One region of the Rhodococcus sp. NPDC003318 genome, then DNA from elsewhere that is predicted to be linked to it. Evidence: riboswitches for the same ligand, from Rfam matches in the RefSeq annotation. Region 1 holds a riboswitch; each other region holds the start of a gene.
The links. Region 1 has a riboswitch for cobalamin ahead of ACFYVR_RS13660 (ABC transporter substrate-binding protein). Riboswitches for the same ligand answer to the same signal wherever they lie in the genome.
Positions count from the first base shown of each region.

Region 1 (5,617 bases):
CCGGGGCCGGGGCTGGGATCGGGAACCTCCGACCAGGTGAGGACTTCGGGTCCGCCGGGCGCGGTGACGGTGATCGCATGCATGACACCGACGCTAGCGCCTGCCCGCGTACCACCGCTGCGCAGTCGGTGGAGGCGATACCGTCTCGCTGTGACCTACTTCGGCAACATGCAGAACGAGATCTACTTCTCCGGCCTCGGCGGCGTGGTCCCGGAGCTGCCGATGACGGCGGCCGGTCTCGAGGACCTCGCGCGTGAGCGGCTCTCGCCGGAGGCGTTCGGCTACATCGCGGGCAGCGCGTCCACCGAACGGACGGCGGCGGCGAACCTGGCGGCCTTCGACCGGCACGCGATCGTGCCGCGGATGCTGCGCGGCACCGCCGCCGCCGACGCCCGCGACCTCGCTGTCGACGTGCTGGGGACGCGGCTGGCGGCGCCGGTGCTCACCGCCCCGGTCGGGGTGCTCGAAATGGTGCACCCGGACGCGGAGGCGGCGGTCGGCGCGGTCGCGTCCGAACTCGGTGTCGGGTCGGTGCTCTCGACGGCGGCGTCCACGCCGATCGAGACGGTCGCGGCGGCGTCGGGTGAGAACTGGTGGTACCAGCTGTACTGGCCGTCGGACGAGGAGGTCGCGGAATCGTTCGTGCGGCGCGCCGCCGCAGCCGGCGCGAAGGCGATCGTCGTCACCGCCGACACTCCCGGAATGGGTTGGCGACCACGTGATCTCGTGCTCGGTCACCTGCCGTTCCTGAAGGCGAAGGGAATCGCGAACTACCTGTCCGACCCGGTGTTCCGGTCCCGCCTCGCGACGCCCCCGGAGGAGAGCACCGAGGCGATGCAGATGGCGGTGCTGACGTGGGTGTCGATGTTCGGCAATCACGCCCTCCGCACGAGGGACGTTGCACGACTGCGGGACTGGACCGACCTGCCGATCGTGGTGAAGGGCATCGTGCATCCCGACGACGCCCGCGAGGTGATCGACGCAGGCGCGTCCGGTGTCGTGGTGAGCAACCACGGTGGCCGTCAGGTCGACGGGGCGATCGCCGCGCTCGACGCCCTCCCCGAGGTCGCCGCCGCGATCGGGGACCGGGCGGCCGTGCTGCTCGACTCCGGGATCCGCAGCGGCGCGGACGTGATGAAGGCGCTGGCGCTCGGCGCGGACGCCGTCCTGTACGGCCGTCCGTGGGTGTACGGCCTCGGACTCGCGGGTGCAGACGGAGTGCGGCACGCGCTGCGGATGCTGCTCGCGGACTTCGACGTCAACATGGGCCTCGCCGGTTTCGCGACCGTCGCCGAGTTGGATCCGTCGATCCTTCGCGCCACCTGAGCGGTCCCCCGCTCACTAGAATGGCGGGGTGGCAACAGAGATTGCAGATGAGACGGCGGCGTCTCCGCACTGGCTCGACGCGGCGGAGATGCGTGCCTGGCGGGGGTTCATCGAGGGCAGTCAGCGCCTGATGGAGGTGCTCAACCGGGAGCTGCAGAGCCGACACCAGATCTCCCTGGCGGACTACCGGATCCTCGTGATCCTGTCGGAGTCGCCCGACGGGTCGGTCCGGATGAGCGAGCTCGCGGACGGGATCCTCTCGTCCCGCAGCCGCCTCACCCACCAGGTGCGGCGGATGGAGACGGACGACCTCGTCACCCGCAGCACCTGTGTCGAGGACGGCCGCGGCGTGCTCGCCCTGATCACACCGCACGGCCGCAGCAAACTCGCCGAAGCCGCTCCCACCCACCTCAACGGGGTGCGGAACTACCTGATCGACCTGCTCGACGCGAAGGAACTCGACGCCGTCGGCACCGTGTTCGAGAAGGTCGACGCCGCCCTGGACGCCCGCCCGGAGGTGTGACGCGCCGGGCGGGTTCGTCCCCGGTTGCGCCCGGCGGCTAGGATTCGCCACGGAAGCGTGGCAGAGCGGCCGAATGCACTCGCCTTGAAAGCGAGCGTCGTGAGAGCGACCGGGGGTTCAAATCCCTCCGCTTCCGCAGCTGGCCCCTCACCTGTTGATGCAGGTGAGGGGCCTTTCTCGTGCCACGAACCGGTCCGCGCGGCACGTCGGCGGGGCCCGGCTGAGTCCGTGCCTGCTAGATTCCGCGATGCCAGGCAATCCCGACAATCGGGATCAGGTGGAATCCGGTGGGAATCCGGAACTGACGCGCAACGGTGTGGGGTGACGCCCCGAGTCCGGTCGCCTGCTGGGTCGGTGAACTGTCGCCGGCATTTCTCGTGTGGACGCTCGCGTGCGGCGTCCGCAGGAAGTTGACGTGTCATGAAGCAACATGTCCGAATGGCGGCCGCCGGGATCGCGGCCGCGACACTGGTCGGGATGGCGGGATGCGGCGCCGAGGAGGCGGCCGACCACGATGCCCCGACGGCCCTCACGAACTGCGACACCACGGTGTCGCTCGACGCTCCCGTCGAGCGGGCGATCGCCGTCAATCAGCCGGCGGCCGAGCTGCTGCTGAGCCTCGGCGTCGAGGATCGCCTCGCCGGTCTCGCGTTCGTCGACGATCCGGTCCTTCCCGAACTCGAACAGCGGGCGTCCGAGGTGTTCCGGTTCGACGACGAGTTCCCCTCGTTCGAGGCCGTCCTCGATCGCGACCCGGATCTCGTCTACACCACGTTCGACTACACCTTCTCCGCCGAGGGAATCGCCGACCGGCAGCGGTTCACAGATCTCGGCGTCGCGACGTACCAGTCCCCGAGCGAATGCGGCGGCCAGGACGCCGTGCAGGATTCGGAACTGACGCTCGACGACCTGTACGCCGAAATCGGCGACGTCTCCACGCTGTTCGGCGTTTCCGAGCGCGGTGACGCACTCGTGGCGGACCTGCGATCCCGTGCGGAGGCGGCGGCCGACGGCATCGATCCGTCCGGGGTCACGCTCGCCTGGTGGTACGCGGGCACCGCGACGCCGTACATCGCGGGCTGCTGCGGGGCGCCCGGGATCATGACTCGCGAGGTCGGGGCGGTGAACGCCTTCGCCGACAGTCGGCAGCTGTGGCCCGAAATCGGCTGGGAGAGTGTTCTGGACCGTGATCCGGCGGTGCTGGTGCTCGCGGATCTCGGACGTGGCGGGGATGGCGACAGCGCCGAGGCGAAGATCCGGTTCCTCGAATCCGATCCGGTGGCGAGTCGACTCACCGCGGTGCAGAACAAGCGGTACATCGTCATCAGCGGTACCACGATGGATCCGTCGATCCGCAACGTCGCGGGCATCGAGGAACTCGCCGCGGGGCTGCGCGACCTCGGGGTTGCGCAGTGAAGTCGGCGGAGCTCGTCGAGCGCTGGGATCGTCAGCAGGCCGCCTACATCGCTGACCGGGAAGTGCTTTTCGGCGTGATGCTCGACGCGCTGGAGCTCGCCGTCGGAACCGATTTCACCGCGGTCGATCTCGCCTGCGGACCAGGATCGCTCAGCGGCCGGATCCTCGACCGGTTCCCGGATGCGCGGGTGGTGGCTCTCGACCACGATCCGATGCTCCTCGAACTGGCCCGCGAACACCTGGCGGGGCACGGCGACCGGGTCCGGTTCGCCGGGCGGGACGCGACCCCGCCGACCACGGTGCAGTTCCAGCTCGCCGCGCTCCGGCAGGCCGGGTTCGCGGAGTCGGGCACGTTGTGGCAGCTGTTCGACGACTACGTCGTCTACGGAGCCGCCTAGGTTGCCGCCGGTGTGCTCACCGCCGCGGAGTCGGCATCCGACTTCGGCCGCGGCACGGTGAATGTGGCGACGACGCAGGTGATCGCGATGGCGAAGCAGCCGGCCGTGTACCAGAGGCTGCCGATCGGGTCGCCGTTGTCGGTGACGCCGTCGACGGCGCCGAACCAGTCGGGCAGCGCCGTCGCCCACAGGACGGCCATGACGGCCAGATACACGACGGCGTACCAGCGGACGAAGTCGTTGCCGTACGCCGGGATGTCGGTGTCGTCGCGGCGCAGCCGCGACCACTGCCGGGCGAGGACCACGACCGCGACCACGGTCAGGACGACCAGTTCGGCGGCGTAGAGGAATCCGCGGACGGTGTCGCTGCCCGCCCCGAACACCGTCGCGGGGAGGGGCAGGATGAAGGTGCCCAGCGACGCCAGCAGTCCGATCACCACTGTGCGCCAGACCAATTGGAGGCCCGTGAAGTGCTCGCCGCGGTCGACGTGACGGCCGACGAACAGTTGGACGCAGAAGGCGAGGGACATCGGCCACAGCGCGGCGAACACGACCACACTCGGCAGCGGAACCGAATCGAACATCGGCTGGTTGACGGGGTTGTCGAGGGACCACTCCCACCACCGCAGTTGCGGGCCTGTGTGGTCGAAGATCTCGTAGAAGGCGTGGTGGACGAATCCGACGCAGACGGCGCCGACGAGGACGCCGTACCGCCGGAACACGCCGAGCATCCTGACGATCTCGAAGGCGATCGTGGTCATCAGCGGGTAGATCGCGACGATGTACAGCGGGAGCCGGCCCCACAGGAAGTCGACGGTGAACACGTTGTGCGCGAACATCGTGTCGACGTGATCCTCGATGCCGAAGGCGGCCGGGAAGTACAGCGGCGGTTCGATGACGAACAGGTAGGCGGTCGCGCCGAACCAGAGCACCAGATTGGTCGGGTCACCGTGGCGCCGCAGCCGCGCGATCGCGAGGACTAGGGCGAGCAGCGAGCCGAGCACGACGGTGAACTCGAGCACCGGCAGCGTCCAGTTCTCGAGTGTGGTGGGGCTGCGGAACTCGACGAGTCCGCCGGCCTCCGCGCACGAGAAGCCGAGGCGGGTCGCGAGGTCGGCGAAGGTGGGGGAGCACAGGTCCGCCATCAGTTGGCCTCCGATACCGCCGGGGCGGGCCGCGGCGCTCGGGTGTCGGCGGTGTACCAGCGGGTGCAGTCGTAGCCGGCGTCGTACCGCTCGAACCACCGGCCGGCCAGCGCGGGCAGTTTCTCGTGTGTCGGATCGTGTTTCGGCATCTGGCTGCGGATGATGCCGGACAGGGCGGTGAGCTGTTCACCGCGGGGGAGCCCGTCGAACGCGCGCGGCATCGTGCCCTTGGTGAGGTAGGGCGCGACGAAGGTGAGCACCTTCTGCTTGGTGCGGTGCATCGCGAACATCGACAGCGCGTCGACCTTGCGGTCCCCGATCGGCACGTGCTGGTTGAACCCGGCGCACGCGATCCGGATCACCTTCATCACGTGCGCGAAGATCGACGGCGCCATCCGCATCCGGTAGAGCTCGCTTCCGACAACGGAATTGAAGATGATCAGTGCGGAACTGCGGTGTTCGACCTCCTCGACGAAGTGCCAGAGGAACAGGGAGGCGACCCGGTCGTCGCCGGGCCGGAACAGGGTGGCGTCATGGTCGAGCATCAGCTTGAACACCGGCGTGAAGGTCGCCTCGAGATCGGCGGTGTACGCGAGCCGGTACTCGACGGAGGTCGCCTCGGTGAGGAGGTCGAACTCGCCGATCACCGCGTCGAGGGTGTTCTGGAGCCCGGGATACCGCTTGATCAGCGCCTTGACGTGCTGACGGTGCGCGGTGGAGTGGTGGCCCTCCTGTCGCATGAACGCCACCGCCTCCTCCACGACCGCGGGGTCGGAGATCCGCGGCTTGGTCTGGAGGATCAGCTTCAC
Region 1 is NZ_JBIAOU010000007.1:35,405-41,021, reverse strand. Features, by position in the region: gene ACFYVR_RS13680 (NAD(P)H-quinone oxidoreductase) at 1-83, opposite strand, end outside; gene ACFYVR_RS13675 (alpha-hydroxy-acid oxidizing protein) at 169-1,326, shown strand; gene ACFYVR_RS13670 (MarR family winged helix-turn-helix transcriptional regulator) at 1,355-1,849, shown strand; tRNA gene ACFYVR_RS13665 (tRNA-Ser) at 1,901-1,985, shown strand; cobalamin riboswitch at 2,085-2,211, shown strand; gene ACFYVR_RS13660 (ABC transporter substrate-binding protein) at 2,270-3,265, shown strand; gene ACFYVR_RS13655 (class I SAM-dependent methyltransferase) at 3,262-3,663, shown strand; gene ACFYVR_RS13650 (hypothetical protein) at 3,660-4,808, opposite strand; gene ACFYVR_RS13645 (metal-dependent hydrolase) at 4,808-5,617, opposite strand, start outside.

Region 2 (5,617 bases), on a different contig from region 1:
CGCTCACCGAGGGTCGTCCCACCTACCTCGTCAACCGGGAGGTCACGGCCCGCGCCATGACCTGAGCGGTCACGTCGTCACCGGGTCCGGCGTCGCCGAGCCCGTGTCGGTCACCGGAGCCGACCGACGGCCGTGCACTCACCGGTCCGCGAACTCGGCGAGGAACGACTCGACCGCGGCGCGGTACTCGGCCGGGCGGTCGTCGTGCACCAGATGGCCGGCGCCCTCGATCCGTTCGTAGCGCGTCGGGCCCTGCCGGGGGGTACCCGCCATCTGCCGCATCTGCCCGGCCGGGGTGATGGTGAACTCGCCTTCGATCAGCAGTGCCGGTGCGTGCACGTCCCGCCACTGCGCCCAGAAGTCGCGGGTTCCCCACTCCTCGGAGATGTCGCGCCACACCGGCACCTCGCCGTGCAGGTGGTAGCCGTCCGCCCTGAGCTCGAACGAGTCCATGAAGTACTGCGCCGCAACGGGTCCGAAGAAGTCGACCATGGTCGGCTCGTCCCGGAACGGCGTCGGCCACGACCCGATCATCGCGGCCCAGTCCGACGCGGTGCGGCCACGGAAGTCGGGGGCCATGTCCTCGACCACCAGGGCCCGCACCCGGTCGGGGTGGGCGGCCGCGAAACACCAGGCGTGCAGTCCGCCCATCGAGTGCCCGATCACCGTCATCGGGCGCTCGATCGGGGCCAGAGCCTCGGTCAGGTCGGCGACGAACGCCTCGGTGGTCAGTTCGTCCGGCGCGGGCCTGCCGTGGCCGGCCGCGTCGAACGCGTAGACATGGCCGTGCTCGCGCAGCCACGGCACATGCCTGCGCCACGTACGCGCGCTGCCCATCAACCCGTGGAGCAACAGAATCGGTCCGCCCGCCCCACCCTCGTCATGCAGCACGGAACCGAGATTAACCGGACATCCGGGCTGCGGGTCGTCGATCGGGTCGGCCCGGTCCCGCAGACGCCGCGCCGCGAGTACTCTCGCGGCCATGGCAGTGGTGAAGATCAACGCAATCGAGGTGCCCGAGGGCGCCGGTCCGGAGCTCGAGAAGCGGTTCGCCCAGCGTGCGGGCACCGTCGAGAACTCGCCGGGGTTCCTCGGCTTCCAGTTGCTGCGTCCGACGGGCGGCGAGACCCGCTACTTCGTGGTGACGCAGTGGGAGTCCGAGGACGCCTTCGCGGCCTGGCGCAACGGCGACGCCCGGGCGGCGCACGCCGGTGAGGCGAAGAAGCCGGTCGCGACCGGCGCCTCCCTGCTCGAGTTCGAGGTCGTCCTCGACGTCCCCGCGAAGCAGGCCTGACCCGTCCCCCGCGCACCGGTCGTCGCACGACGGCCGGTGCCTTCGTCATCCCACGTGTTCGCGCAGGGCTGCCGCCGTGGCCGCGTCCACCGGATGGAACGTCTCGATCGCCAACTCGGCGACGGTGACGTCCAGCGGAGTGCCGAAGACCGTCGTAGTACTGAGGAACTCCAGTTCTCCTGCGACCGTGCGGATTCGGATCGGCACCACGAGCGCGCCCGGTTCCGGGTCGACGGCGGCGTCGCCGCACGGATAGCCCGCCAACTCCGCCGCGAGGCCACCGAGCACCGTGTCTCCGGTCACCGCGATCTGATGTTCGAGTCGATGCATCAAGTGCGCCCGCCACTGGCCGAGATTGACGATCCGCGGCGCCATGCCCTCCGGGTGCAGACTCAACCGCAGCACGTTCACCGGCGGCTCCAGCAGATGCCGCGCACACCCGTCGACGAGCACGGCGACCGCACCGTTGCCGTCGACGAGATTCCAGTGGCGGTCGACCACCACCGCCGGTGAGGGCAGGTACGCGTGCAGGATCTGCCCGATCGCCCGCGCCACCGACGCCATCGGAACGTCGCCGAGCCCGTGCTCCGGATAGGCCGGTGCGAACCCACCCGCGAGCAGAAGCGAATTGCGTTCCCGCAGAGGGATCTCCAGCTGTTCGGACAGCCGGATCAGCATCGCCCTGGTGGGCCGCGACCGCCCGGTCTCGAGGAAGCTGACGTGCCGGGCGGAGACGTCGGCGAGGCCGGCAAGCTGGAGCTGACTCATCCGGCGGCGTTCGCGCCACTGCCGCAACAGGACTCCGACGGGCCGATCCTCCACGAGCGTGGTCATGTCCCGAGCCTAGGCGTGTCCGCGGGAGCCGATCCATTACCTCCGAGGTAATCGACTCGGGCGCGCGGCGGCCGCCACAGTGGTGGACGTCGACCGGCCGCCCGGGCCGGCCCCCACCGATCGGAGAGACGACATGACCGAATTCGACGCCCTCGCAGCCAAGTACATCGCGGTGTGGAACGAGACCGACCCCGATGCCCGGCGGGTCGCGATCGAAGACCTGTGGACCCCCGACGGGCGGTACGTCGACCCGACGGTCGCGGCGCAGGGTCACGCGGACATCGACGCCACGATCGGAGCCGTGCAGGGCCGGTTCCCCGGTATGCGGTTCCGGCTCCGCGGCCCCGTGGACGGCCACCACGAACAGGCGCGCTTCGGTTGGCAACTCGGACCGGCCGGCGCCGAGGACCTCGTCGCGGGCTTCGACGTCATCGAGCGCGACGAGTCCGGACGGCTGGTGCACGTCCTGGGGTTCCTCGACAAGGTGCCGTCCTGACCGTGCCGATTGACAGCGCAGGCACCTCGGTGCGACAGTGCGCTGGTAATCGCGATGTCGACGGGAATCCGGTGCAATTCCGGAGCGGTCGCGCCACTGTGTTCGAGTGTCCACTCGACAGCCAGACCCCGTCGTCGTCGCACAGGGCTTTTGCGGGACGCGTTATCCCAGGAGGAACCAATGGCTGTCGTTCACACCCCCGACAGGTCGACCGCATCGGTCGGTGTCGCGTTGATCATCGCGGGCGTCGTCCTGCTCGCGATGCTGACCCTGTACCTGGTCGGTTTCGACCAGGGCGCGGTCTCGCGGACCGGCATGTACATGCACGAGCTCATGCATGACGGTCGGCACCTGCTGGGGCTTCCGTGCCACTGACCGACGCATTCTCGAAACTCCTCGTTCGTGGGCTGCTGGCCGGACTCGTCGCCGGCCTGCTCGCCGGTGCCGTCGCCTTCGTGATCGGCGAACCACACATCGACGCCGCCATCGCGATCGAGGAAGCCGCCTCCGCTCCGGCGGAGCATTCACACGAGACCACCACCGCACACACTCACGGCGACGACACCCTGGTCAGCCGGGACGGACAGCGGGTCGGACTGTTCCTCGCGACCACCCTCGCGGGGCTGGCGCTCGGAGCGATCTTCGCGGCCGTCGCACACTTCGCGCGGAGGCTGACAGCGCTGTCCGGTCCGGTGCTGGCGATGACGCTGGCCGGTCTCGGATGGCTCGCGATCGAGGCTGTGCCGTTCTTCAAGTACCCGGCGAATCCACCCGCGGTCGGGGACCCGGACACCATCGCCGAGCGCACCTGGTTGTGGCTGGCGTCGGTGGTCCTGGGACTGGTCGCGGTCGCGGCCGCGGTCCACATCGCGCGGCTCGCCGCGGCGTCCGGCTACCTGTCCGTCCGGGTCGGGGCACCGGTGCCGGCGTTCCTGGTGATCGTGGCGGTCGGCTACATCCTGCTGCCCGGCGTCAACGAGGTCGGGGACGACTTCCCCGCCACCCTGCTGTGGGAGTTCCGGATCTCGTCGCTCGCGATCCAGGCGACGCTGTGGCTCGCTCTCGGGGTCGGGTTCGCGTTTCTCACCGAGCGGGCCACGCGCTCCCGGCCCGTACTCGCCGCCGCGCACTGACCGACTTCCCCGTCCCGTCCCGCCCCACCCCGTCCCGCCCCACCCGGCTGAAGGTGGCCTTCGTTCGGACTGTCCGCACGAAGGTGGCCTTCAGCCGGTGGTGGGTGGGCCGGTGGTGGGTGGGTGAAGGCGGGTGGCGGCTGTGCCTGTCAGACCGCGCAGGATCCGTCGACGCACGCTCCGTCCGCGTCGGCGGAGCCGGCGAGGGTGACGATCGGGCTCGCGTCGGCGTAGGCCTTCTCCAGCAGCTGGGTGAAGACCTCGACGGGCTGCGCACCGGAGACGCCGATCGCGCGGTTGGCGACGAAGAACGGCACCCCGGAGATCCCGAGGGCACGGGCCTGCGCCAGGTCGTCGCGGACCCGCTCGGCCTCGGCGCCGGAGTCGAGAGCGGTCCGGACAGCGTCCGCGTCCAGCCCGACCTCGACGGCGATCGCGACCAGTTCCTCACGGTCGTCGATGACCCTGCCCTGCGCGAAGTGGGCACGGAACAGCGCGGCCATCACGTCCTCGCCGCGGTCACCCGCGACGTGGATCAGCCGATGCGCGTCGAACGTGTTGGCCGCTACGACGGTGTCGAAGTCCATCGTGAGCCCGTCCACGGCGGCGGTGTTCGCGACGTGCGCGAACATCTGCTTCACCTGGTCGGCAGGCATCCCCTTCATCTCCACCAGTGCGTCGACCTCGGCGCGACGCAGCCCGACCGGAGTGTCCGGGGACAGCTGGTACGACCGCCACACGACCTGCACCCGGTCGCGGTGCGGGAATCGGGCGAGGGCGGTTTCGAAGCGGTGCTTGCCGATGTAACACCACGGGCAGGCGATGTCGGACCACACCTCGAGCACGACGGCGGACTGGTCGGGAGATTCGATGCTCACAACTGGTTGAAACGTCCACCACCGCCGGATTTGTTCCGCGCGCCGCCACCCGGGTGCCGGATCCACGCCCGCGGCTGTGCCGGGTCGATCACGTCGTCGAACTCGAACGTCGTGCCCGCGTGCCGGGCCTTTCCGTGCTCGTACCACGGCAGGCGGCGCGCAGGGTGTCATCGCACCGGAGTCGTTGATCCGCTCGGTGAACCGGCGCCCGCCGGCCGTGGTTCGGCGACACCGGTTCGGGAAACTCACCGAGCGCGGCGTCCCCGTTCGACACTTCCGGAAAACAGTTCTCGACCCCGGACGCATGACGCCTCCGGGGTCGATTTGTACAGTGCCCGAATTGTTCTACGCGCGCGACTTACTTCGCGTTAGGACAATCCTTCACCCACTTCACATTTCCGTCGAAGTTGCAGCTGCCGGCATGGGTTCCGATGGCGAACGCCGGCGCGGCAGCCAGACCGAGAGGCAGGGCAATCATAGCGCCGACCAGGGCAATTTTGGCGGCGAGGTGGCGTGCGGGGGTGACGGCAGGAGTGGCCACAGAAATAGATCCTCACGTGGTGCGGCGTCGCGATTCCTCGGCGACGGAAATACCGAAGCCCTTCGCGAGGTGCCATTCTTCAGGGGGAATTCCGCGCCTCAGGGCGTCTTCACGCGTCGGCGCGGCGATATCCATGATAAATGAGCAACCGACAATTGGCGAGGACCAATCTTTTCTACGCCGATCAAATCAAGGCCGCGTCCAGCGTGATCTCGACCCCGGTCAGGGCCTTGCTGACCGGACACGACTCCTTCGCGGCCTGCGCGGCCTTCGCGAACCCGTCGGCGTCGAGGCCGTCGACCTCACCGCGGACGGTCAGGGTGATCCCGGTGAGCTTGAACCCGGGGTTGTCGGGTCCGAGGCCGACGACCGCGGTGACCTCGAGGCTCTGCGGAACCCCACCGGCCTCGCCGATCAGCGCGGACAGCTGCATCGCGTAGC
Region 2 is NZ_JBIAOU010000002.1:75,977-81,593, reverse strand. Features, by position in the region: gene ACFYVR_RS05620 (C-terminal binding protein) at 1-65, shown strand, start outside; gene ACFYVR_RS05615 (alpha/beta fold hydrolase) at 139-891, opposite strand; gene mhuD (mycobilin-forming heme oxygenase MhuD) at 983-1,294, shown strand; gene ACFYVR_RS05605 (helix-turn-helix domain-containing protein) at 1,340-2,128, opposite strand; gene ACFYVR_RS05600 (nuclear transport factor 2 family protein) at 2,262-2,624, shown strand; cobalamin riboswitch at 2,651-2,775, shown strand; gene ACFYVR_RS05595 (CbtB domain-containing protein) at 2,805-2,999, shown strand; gene ACFYVR_RS05590 (CbtA family protein) at 2,990-3,757, shown strand; gene ACFYVR_RS05585 (DsbA family protein) at 3,907-4,635, opposite strand; gene ACFYVR_RS05580 (OsmC family protein) at 5,361-5,617, opposite strand, start outside.
Region 2: linked by a shared signal. The riboswitch ahead of ACFYVR_RS05595 (CbtB domain-containing protein) and the one ahead of ACFYVR_RS13660 (ABC transporter substrate-binding protein) in region 1 are both predicted to bind cobalamin.

Region 3 (5,617 bases), on a different contig from region 1:
ACGGTGCCGAGCCCGTACTTGTCGTGGCTGACGCGGTCGCCGACCGCGAGCACCAGGTGGTTGTTGCGGGGCCGTGCGGAACCGAAGCTCGGTGTCGCCTCGGCCCTCTCGCGACCTCCGAAGCCGCCGTACCCGCCGCTGTTGCCGTAACCGCCGTTGCCGTAGCCACCGCCGTAGCCCTGACCACCGCGGAACCGGCCACCACCGATGGCCCCACCCATGCCCGGGCCGGGATCCTCCCGACGCCAGTCGATCAGTTCCTGCGGAATCTCTTGCAGGAAACGCGATTCCGGGTTGGTGATCGGCTGACCCCACGCCGAGCGCAGCACCGCGCGGGTCACGTACAAGCGATGCCGGGCCCGGGTGATGCCGACGTACGCGAGGCGACGTTCCTCGGACAGCTCCGCCGGATCGCCGAGCGCCCGCATGTGCGGGAACTGGCCGTCCTCCCACCCGGTGACGAACACGACGGGGAACTCGAGACCCTTCGCGGTGTGCAGCGTCATCAGCGTCACCACGCCGTCGCCGTTGTCGGGCAACTGATCCGAATCCGCGACCAGCGACACCCGTTCCAGGAACGCGGCCAGCGACCCGGGGTCGGGCTCACCGTCGCCGAGTGCCGGGTCGTCTTCGCCGGCCGCGGCGAGGGCACCTTCGAGCGACTCGTCGATCTCGGTGTCCAGACCGGCCGCGTTGCGGGCGTCGGAACTGAACTCGCGTGCGACGCTGACGAGTTCGTTGAGGTTGTCGAGCCGGGCGCCGTCCTGGGGGTCGCTGCTCGCCTCGAGTTCGGCGCGGTAGCGGGTCTTGTCGAGGACGGACTCGACCACCTCGCCGATGTCGATCAGTCCGGTGTCGTCGGGCTGCATCCCGTCACGGATCTCGTCCATCATGTCGAGGAAGCCGGCGATCGCCTTCTGCGAACGGGTGTTGAGCAGCGGCACCGTGCCGTCGGCGGCGTCGCGCAGGGCGGCCGCGAATCCGATGCCCCGCTGCTCGGAGTGCACCGCGACGCACGCCTCGGCACGGTCGCCGATGCCGCGACGCGGGGTGTTGAGGATGCGCCGCAGGCTCACCGTGTCGTCGGGGTTCTCCAGCACCCGCAGGTACGCGACGACGTCGCGGACCTCCTTGCGCTCGTAGAACCGGACGCCTCCGACCACCTTGTACGGCAACCCGAGCCGGATGAAGATCTCCTCCAGCGCGCGGGACGAGTTGTTGGTGCGGTAGAACACCGCGACGTCGCCGTAGCGCGCGTCGCCGGCGTCGACGAGCCGGTCGATCTCCGACGCGACGAACGACGCCTCGTCGTGCTCGTTGTCGGCGACGTACCCGGTGATGAGGTCGCCCTCGCCGGATTCGGTCCACAGCTTCTTGTCGCGTCGGCCGGTGTTGCGGGCGATCACCGCGTTGGCCGCCGACAGGATGTTCTGGGTGGAGCGGTAGTTCTGTTCGAGCAGGATCGTCCGGGCCTGCGGGTAGTCCCGCTCGAACTCCTCGATGTTGCGGATCGTCGCGCCACGGAAGGCGTAGATGGACTGGTCCGCGTCACCGACGACGCACAGCTCCGACGGCGGGACGGGGCCGGCACCCTCCTCGCCGACGAGGGTGCGCACGAGGACGTATTGGGCGTGGTTGGTGTCCTGGTACTCGTCGACGAGGACGTGCCGGAACCGGCGCCGGTAGTACTCGGCGACCTGCGGGTGGTTCTGGAGCAGCGCGACCGTCTCGCCGATCAGGTCGTCGAAGTCGAGCGCGTTGGCCGCCCGCAGCCGGGCCTGGTAGTGGCCGTACACCCGCGCGACGAGGCGGACGACCTCGTTGGTCTCGAGTTCCGCGTTGGCCGCGGCCTCCTCGGGACCGATCAGCTCGTTCTTCAGGTTCGAGATGTGGGTGGCCAGCAGCCGCGCCGAGTACTTCTTCTGGTCGATCTCGAGATCCTTGGAGATCATCGTCAGCAGCCGGCGCGAGTCGTCGGCGTCGTAGATCGTGAAGTTCGAATTCAGCCCCGGCAGCAGCGCGGCCTGCATGCGCAGGATCCGCACACAGCTCGAGTGGAAGGTTGCGACCCACATGCTGTTGGCGCGGGGTCCGACGAGTTGGGCGACGCGCTCGCGCATCTCGGCGGCCGCCTTGTTCGTGAACGTGATCGCCAGGACCTGCCCGGGAGTGACGTCCCGCTCCGCGAGCAGGTACGCGATGCGGCGGGTCAGCACCGCAGTCTTGCCCGACCCTGCGCCCGCGACGATCAGCAACGGCGATCCCTGGTGCACGACCGCCTCGCGCTGCTGCGGATTCAGTCCGGCCAGGAGGGCGTCGGTCGAGGTGCGGGTACCGGCGTGAGCTGCCGCGGAGAATGTGTTCATCGCCTGTCCACGCTACCGCTGTGCACCGACATCGGGCTGCCCGCCCACGACCCGTGTGCACCCACGACCCGCCGCGCCCGGTCGGGCATGGCAAAATGGGGTCATGCTCAGTGCCGACGCTCGCCACCCCTGGCGATTTTTCTACGGGTACCGGACTCCGGTGCCCGTGGCCTGAACAACCCACGAGCCCCGCGGTCCGCAGCGATCCGGGGCTCTTTTCGTGAGAGGGCCTGGATCGGGTAACGACCCGCGGGACCGAGAACGATCCAGTTTCTGACACGAGGAGAAGACATGGGCGCCCCCATCTCGCCGAACAACAACGCCGAGAACGACACCGACCTGCCGACCAGCGAGGCCGAGATCGACGAGCTCCGCAAGGAGATCGACCGCCTCGACGCGGAGATCCTCGCCGCGATCAAGCGCCGCAGCGAGGTGTCCCAGGTGATCGGCCGCACCCGCATGGCGTCGGGCGGTCCGCGCCTCGTGCACAGCCGTGAGATGAAGGTGCTCGAGCGGTTCAGTGAGCTCGGCCAGGAGGGTCACACCCTGGCGATGCTGCTGCTGCGCCTGGGGCGCGGTCCGCTGGGCCGGTAACTCCGCTCGGGCCTGCGACTCCTCTTCGGCGCCGGTGACGACGAGGCCCCGGCAACCTCGGAGGAACGCAGCGCGATACCCGGACATACCGGGCGATGCTCGCGAGGTATACGGTGACGGTGGCCGCCCGTGCGGCCCCGATCGGCGAGGGAACCCGGTGCGAATCCGGGACTGACGCGCAGCGGTGACGGCCCTGTTCACGTGGGCCGAAGTCCGGATGCTCGCGGATCGGGTCAGGTGAGACTCTCGGCCCCGCGACTGGGCCCTGAACGAGGAGTTCCCGCTTCGTGCGTATTCGTTTCCTCCGCTGTGCCGCCGTGCTCGCCGCAGCTGCCACGCTGCTGCTGACCGGCTGCTCGGGTTCCGCAGCCACCGACGACGAGCCGTCGACGGCCGCGACCGGGTATCCCGTCACGCTCTCGAACTGCGGCCGCACCGTCACCGTCGATGCGCCGCCGCACCGTGTCGTCTCCCTCAACCAGGCGTCGACGGAGATCCTGCTCTCCCTCGGACTCGCGGACCGCATGGTCGGCACCGCGACGTGGACGGATCCGGTCCGTGAGAACCTGGCTGCCGCGAATGCGACGGTGCCGCGGCTCGCCGACAACAAGCCGTCGCTCGAGGTGGTGCTCGACGCCGAGCCGGATTTCGTCACCGCGTCGTTCGGGTCGTCGATCGGCGACGGCGGCAGTGCGGGCCGCGACCAGTTCGAGTCGCTCGGTGTGCCGACCTACCTGTCCCCCACCGACAACGGGTGCGGCGGCGACGTGTCCTCGGCGTCGAACGCGGACGGCGCCCGCACCGAGCCGTTGACCCTCGACAGCGTCTACCGGGAGATCCGCGAACTGGCCGCGATCTTCGACGTCCGCGAGCGCGGTGAGGGGTTCGTCGCCGAGTTGCAGCAGCGGTACGCGACGGCAGCGGACACCGTGGACGCTGCCGGTGTCTCGCTCGCGTTCTGGTTCGCCGACACGAAGACCCCGTACATGGCGGGCTGCTGCGGGTCGTCCGGGATCATCGCGCGCGCGGTCGGCGCCACCAACGTCTTCGCCGACACCACCGACGAGTGGCCGCAGGTCTCCTGGGAGACGGTCGCGGACCGCGATCCGACCGCGCTGGTCCTCGCCGACCTGAGCCGGCGCAGCATCGACGGCGACGCTCTCGACAGCAAGATCGCCTTCCTCGAGTCGAACCCGGTGACGTCACAGCTGCCCGCGGTCCAGCAGAAGCGGTACATCGTCGTGAGCGGGGCGGACATGAACCCCACCATCCGCACCGTCGACGGCGTCGAGAAGGTGGCGGGGGCGCTGCAGCAGTGGAACCTCGTCACCCCGCAGCCGTGACGCCGACGGTCGCCGCGGAACGGGCGACGGCCCCGACCCCGACCCCGACCCCGCGACGCGAGTCGAAGGCCCTGCTTCCGGCGGTGCTGCTCGGTGGACTTGCCGTCCTGGTGGCCTCGATCGCCGTGACCGTCACGATCGGGCCGGCGAACCTGTCGGTCCGCGACGTGTACGCGGTGATCCTCGAGCACTGGGGCATCGGGTCGTCGGGGCTGACCCGGCTGCAGGACGGCATCGTCTGGGAGTTGCGGCTGCCCAGGACCCTGCTCGCGGCGGTGTGCGGCGCCGGGCTGGCGCTGTGCGGGGCGATCATGCAGTCGCTGCTGCGCAATCCGTTGGCCGATCCGTTCGTCCTCGGCATCTCGTCCGGCGCGTCGACCGGGGCGGTGCTGGTGGCGGTGCTCGGCATCGGCGGCGGCGCGATCTCGCTCTCGACGGGCGCGTTCGTGGGTGCGGTCGTGGCCTTCGGCGCGGTCCTCGCCCTGGCGGCGGGGGCCGGCGGCGGCACCGCGAAGGTGCTCCTCGCCGGTGTCGCGGGCACCCAACTGTTCTCGGCGTTGACCTCGTTCGTCGTGATGTCCTCCGCGGACGCCGAGCAGACCCGCGGCGTGCTGTTCTGGCTGCTCGGGTCGCTCAGCGGCGCGGACTGGACCGACGTGGCGCTGTGCGGCGCCGTCACCGTCGTCGGGGTCACGGTGTGCCTGGCGGTGGCGTCGTCGCTGGACGCGATGACGTTCGGCAACTCGTCGGCGGCCTCCCTCGGTGTCCCGGTCGGCACGATCCGCACGCTGCTGCTCACCGTCACGGCGCTGATCACCGCGGCACTGGTCAGTGCCGCGGGTGCGATCGGGTTCGTCGGGCTGGTGCTGCCGCACGCGGCCCGGTTCCTCGTCGGTCCGCGGCACAGCCGGCTGCTGCCCGCGACCGCCCTGATCGGCGCGATCTTCATGGTGTGGGTGGATGCGGTCGCCCGCACCGTGTTCGCGCCGCAGGAGATCCCGGTCGGTGTCGTGACCGCCCTGATCGGTGTGCCGGCCTTCGCGCTCGTCCTCTTCCGGATGGGGAGGACCTCGTGACGCGGTGGGGGCACTGATGCCCCTGCACGCGAAGAACATCACGTGGAGCCGCGGCGGCAACCTGGTCGTCGACGGCGTCACGATCGAACCGCATCGGGGCGAGACGATCGGGCTGCTCGGGCCGAACGGTTCCGGGAAGTCGTCGCTGCTCGGTGTGCTCGCGGGCGTGCACCGCCCCGACGAGGGGCAGGTGCTGCTGGACGGGAGCGACATCCGTGCCCTGCGACGCCGGCAGGTC
Region 3 is NZ_JBIAOU010000006.1:45,956-51,572, reverse strand. Features, by position in the region: gene pcrA (DNA helicase PcrA) at 1-2,366, opposite strand, end outside; gene ACFYVR_RS12395 (chorismate mutase) at 2,658-2,960, shown strand; cobalamin riboswitch at 3,067-3,204, shown strand; gene ACFYVR_RS12390 (ABC transporter substrate-binding protein) at 3,248-4,303, shown strand; gene ACFYVR_RS12385 (FecCD family ABC transporter permease) at 4,375-5,379, shown strand; gene ACFYVR_RS12380 (ABC transporter ATP-binding protein) at 5,396-5,617, shown strand, end outside.
Region 3: linked by a shared signal. The riboswitch ahead of ACFYVR_RS12390 (ABC transporter substrate-binding protein) and the one ahead of ACFYVR_RS13660 (ABC transporter substrate-binding protein) in region 1 are both predicted to bind cobalamin.